One region of the Streptomyces sp. NPDC043867 genome, then DNA from elsewhere that is predicted to be linked to it. Evidence: riboswitches for the same ligand, from Rfam matches in the RefSeq annotation. Region 1 holds a riboswitch; the other holds the start of a gene.
The links. Region 1 has a riboswitch for glycine ahead of gcvP (aminomethyl-transferring glycine dehydrogenase). Riboswitches for the same ligand answer to the same signal wherever they lie in the genome.

Region 1 (2,380 bases):
ACGAGCGGCCCGTGGTGGCCGAGCGGGAGGCGAAGTCGGTGTCGGTCGAGGACACCTACGAGGTGGACATCCATGACCGCGTGCGGGTCGCCGCGGAGGTGCGGCGGCTCGCCGACCGGTGTGTGCGGCGGCTGCGAGGCGCCGGGCGCTCGGGGCGGACCGTGGTGCTCAAGGTGCGGCGGTACGACTTCTCCACGCTGACCCGGTCCGAGACGCTGCGCGGGCCCACGGACGACCCCTCCGTGGTGCGCGAGGCCGCCGCCCGGCTGCTCGACGCGGTGGACACGACCGGCGGGGTGCGGCTGCTGGGCGTCGGGGTCACCGGGCTTGCCGACTACACGCAGGAGGACCTGTTCGCCCAGGCGCAGGCCGCCGCCGGGGAGCTCCTGGCGCAGGAGCAGGCCGAGGACGAGGGGGCGCGGGAAGCGGTCGGGGAGCCGGCCCGGCCGGCCGAGCGGCGCTGGCCCGCCGGGCACGACGTACGGCACGCCGAGTACGGGCACGGCTGGGTCCAGGGCAGTGGACTCGGGCGGGTGACCGTGCGGTTCGAGACGCCGTATTCGGAACCGGGGCGGGTGCGGACGTTCCGGACCGAGGATCCCGCGCTGGAGCCGGCGGACCCGCTGCCCCTGGTAGCGGGGGCCCCGGAGACCGCGGTCCCGGCGGAGGCCGCTTGGCCGGCGCCGGGCGGGACGGATGCGGAGGAGGTGTCCGGGGGGCGGGCCGGTCAGGCCTCGTCCGAACCGGCGAGCGTGCCGAAGTCGCGGTCCGTCGGGGGAGGGGACGCCAGGTCGAGCCCGTAGTGGTGGTACAGCTGGAGTTCCTGTTCCGGAGAGAGGTGGCGGCCGACACCGAAGTCGGGCGCGTCCTTGATGAGGGCCCGGTCGAAGGGGACCCGGAGCGTGCCCTCCACGACCTCGCTGGGCTCCAGCGGCACGAAGGCGTCCCGGCTGAACAGACCCGTGCGTATGGCCGCCCACTCGGGCATCCCGGTGGCGTCGTCGAGGTACACCTCGTCGACCGTGCCGATCTTGGTGCCCTTGCGGTCGAACGCCTTGCGGCCGATCAGGTTGCGCGGATCGATGTCGGTCTGCACGGGCCCTCCTCGTGGGCGCAAAACTCATCCGTAAGCACTACGAAAGAGCACATTCAGGAAGGTGGCCACTCGAAAGCCCGTGCGCTGTCCTCGCTGGTAGGCTGGCAAACGGCTGCTGACCCCGTGCGGGAGAGTCCTCCGGCGAGACCGGAGGCGCCGAAGGAGCAAATCCTCCCCGGAATCTCTCAGGCACACGTACCGCACGGACGAGGTCACTCTGGAAAGCAGGGCGGGTGTCGTCGGCTCCCGTCCTCACCGACGGTGAAAACCGGTTCGTCAGCCAAGGGCGGGCCGGTGAAGCTCTCAGGTTGAGATGACAGAGGGGGAGGCCGTCGGGGTACCCGCGTCGTGGTACCCCCCGAAGGTCGCGTCAGACCAGGAGGCCTCCGCAATGACCGCCCATCGCATTCCGCTCTCCGAGCTCGAACAGGGCATTCCCTTCGAGCAGCGCCACATCGGGCCCGACCACGAGGCCCAGGCCAAGATGCTCGCGCAGGTCGGATACGGCTCGCTCGACGAGCTGACGGCCGCCGCGGTGCCGGACGTCATCAAGAACGCCGATGCGCTCGAGCTGCCCGGAGCCCGCACCGAGGCCGAGGTCCTGACCGAGCTGCGCTCCCTCGCGGACCGCAACGAGGTACTCGACTCGATGATCGGCCTCGGCTACTACGGCACCTTCACGCCGCCGGTGATCCTGCGCAACGTCATGGAGAACCCGGCCTGGTACACCGCCTACACCCCCTACCAGCCGGAGATCTCGCAGGGCCGCCTGGAGGCGCTGCTGAACTTCCAGACCGTGGTCGCCGAGCTGACCGGCCTGCCGACGTCCGGCGCCTCGCTGCTCGACGAGGGCACCGCCGCCGCCGAGGCGATGGCGCTGTCCCGGCGCATGGGCAAGAACAAGAAGGGCCTCTTCCTCGTCGACGCGGACGCCCTCCCGCAGACCATCGCCGTCATCGAGACCCGCGCCGAGCCGACGGGCGCCGAGGTCGTGGTCGCCGACCTGAGCGCGGGCATCCCGGCCGACGTCGCCGGCCGGGAGATCAACGGCGTACTGGTCCAGTACCCGGGTGCCTCCGGTGCCGTACGCGACATCAAGCCCCTGATCGACCAGGCGCACGAGCTCGGCGCGGTGGTCACCGTCGCCGCCGACCTGCTCGCCCTGACCCTGCTCACGGCGCCCGGCGACCTCGGTGCCGACATCGCGGTCGGTACCACCCAGCGCTTCGGCGTCCCGATGGGCTTCGGCGGGCCGCACGCCGGTTACATGGCGGTGCGCGAGAA
Region 2 (2,380 bases), on a different contig from region 1:
CTGCGGCCGAGGACCTCGACGATCCGGGCACCGGCCGACGGCACGCCGAGGGACGCGGAGAGGACCTCCTCCAGTTCGTTGCCTGGCCATCCGCCGTGCGGATGGGGGTGCGGGTACGCCTGTGCCGGGATGTCCATCTGTCTACCGCCTGCTGTGAACCGCTGTTCCGGCTGGAAACCCTAACCGGTGGGCGCGTACGGGGGGTCAGTCGCCGAAGTCGATCCGGCGCAGCACGTCCGCCGCCGCCCGGTCGATGAGGACCGCCGAGCCGCAGCCCTTCGGCAGATCCCCCTTCTCGACGGACCGCAGCAGCAGCCCGGCCGCCCGGCGGTGGCGGAGGAACGCGTAGCGCGAGACGCCGCGGCCGCGCTCGCGCTGGCCGTCCAGGGCGGTGTCCGGCGTGACGTCGAGGAGCAGCAGGTGCAGGGTGCCGCCCCGGCGGCGGGCCTCGCGGGCGAGCCAGCGGCGCACCCAGGTCTGTGTGCCGCAGTCGTGCACGACGACGCCGGCGCCCGAGCGCAGCGTGCGGTGCAGTCCGGTGTAGTGCGCGAGCCGGACGACGGGGCGGTAGAGCGCGTACGGCAGGAAGCGGGACAGGCGGGTGTCCCAGCGGTCGCGGGCGTCCTGGGAGTCGACGCGCGCGCCGCGCACGGCCCGGCGCATCAGCGTCGACTTGCCGCTGCCGGGCAGACCGGTCACCACGACGACGTCGGCGGCGCCGAAGGACAGGCCGTGCGGGCTGTGTCCCGCGCGCTCGCGCAGATCGCGGACGACGGGTCCCGGCATCGGTCCGCACGCCTCCCGGGCCGGGACACCGGGCTGTTCGGGCACCGCGAGTCCCGAACCCGTCGCGTACGCCGTGGTCCTATTCACCCTGATCGTCCTCCCCCTCGGATCCGGAGTCCCATCCCATTCGAGTGTAAAGAGAAGGTAATGCGGGACGCCTCTCGTTTCCGTCCTCGTCCTGCCACAGACCGGTCACAGGTCTTCCGCCGCCGGCCGGACGGGCCGCCCCTGCCGGGTTTCACGGATGCGTGCAATGATGTGCCCGCCAACTGCATACCGGCCGCTTGAATCCGCGCGGGAGAGTCCCGGGGCATCGGTCCCCGGGCGCCGAAGGAGCAAGTCCCTCCCTTGAATCTCTCAGGCCCCGATACCGCGCGGGCGAGGCACATCTGAAAAGCGGGCCGCTGACCAGTGGCTCCACCCACGGTGCAAGTCACGACCACCGGTTCGCCGGGTCGTGATGAACCTCTCAGGTTCCGATGACAGATGGGGAGGAACGACCTCGCCGTCATGCCTTGGGAGCCCCACCGATGAGCAGTAACGCCCCCCGTCACACCGCGCTCGACGCCCTGCACCGGTCGCTCGGCGCGACGATGACCGACTTCGCCGGCTGGGACATGCCCCTGCGCTACGGCTCCGAGCGCGACGAGCACCTCGCGGTGCGCACCCGGGCCGGTCTCTTCGACCTCTCCCACATGGGCGAGATCACGGTCACCGGACCGCAGGCCGCCGCCTTCCTGAACTTCGCCCTCGTCGGCAACATCGCCTCGGTCGGGGTCGGCCGCGCCCGCTACACGATGATCGTCCGCGCGGACGGCGGCATCCTCGACGACCTGATCGTGTACCGGCTCGGGGAGCAGGAGTACATGGTGGTCGCGAACGCCTCCAACGCCCAGGTGGTGCTGGACGCGCTGACGGAGCGGGCCGCCGGTTTCGACGCCGAGGTGCGCGACGACCGTGAGGCGTACGCGCTGATCGCGGTCCAGGGCCCGGAGTCCCCCGGCATCCTCAAGTCCCTCACCGACGCCGACCTCGACGGCCTCAAGTACTACGCGGGTCTGCCCGGCACGGTCGCGGGCGTCCCGGCGCTGATCGCGCGCACCGGCTACACCGGCGAGGACGGCTTCGAGCTGTTCGTGGCGCCGGCCGACGCCGAGAAGCTGTGGCAGGCGCTGACCGAGGCGGGAGCCCCGGCCGGGCTCGTCCCCTGCGGGCTGTCCTGCCGCGACACGCTCCGCCTGGAGGCGGGCATGCCGCTGTACGGGCACGAGCTGACGACGTCGCTCACCCCCTTCGACGCGGGCCTCGGACGGGTCGTGAAGTTCGAGAAGGAGGGCGACTTCGTGGGCCGGGAGGCCCTGTCCGCGGCCGCCGCCCGCGCGCAGGACGACCCGCCGCGCGTGCTCGTCGGGCTCGTCGCCGAGGGCCGCCGCGTGCCGCGCGCCGGCTACTCCGTCGTCGCCGGCGGTGAGGTCATCGGCGAGGTCACCTCCGGCGCGCCCTCCCCGACGCTCGGCAGGCCGGTCGCCATGGCGTACGTCGACGCCACGCACGCCGCTCCCGGCACGGCCGGTGTGGGTGTGGACATCCGGGG

Region 2: linked by a shared signal. The riboswitch ahead of gcvT (glycine cleavage system aminomethyltransferase GcvT) and the one ahead of gcvP (aminomethyl-transferring glycine dehydrogenase) in region 1 are both predicted to bind glycine.

The regions. Positions count from the first base shown of each region.
Region 1 is NZ_JBWKDS010000024.1:9,702-12,081, forward strand. It holds gene AC069T_RS23290 (DNA polymerase IV) at 1-803, shown strand, start outside; gene AC069T_RS23295 (PRC-barrel domain-containing protein) at 728-1,096, opposite strand; glycine riboswitch at 1,213-1,307, shown strand; gene gcvP (aminomethyl-transferring glycine dehydrogenase) at 1,488-2,380, shown strand, end outside.
Region 2 is NZ_JBWKDS010000007.1:236,257-238,636, forward strand. It holds gene AC069T_RS09960 (enhanced serine sensitivity protein SseB) at 1-137, opposite strand, end outside; gene AC069T_RS09965 (AAA family ATPase) at 205-879, opposite strand; glycine riboswitch at 1,072-1,169, shown strand; glycine riboswitch at 1,170-1,282, shown strand; gene gcvT (glycine cleavage system aminomethyltransferase GcvT) at 1,317-2,380, shown strand, end outside.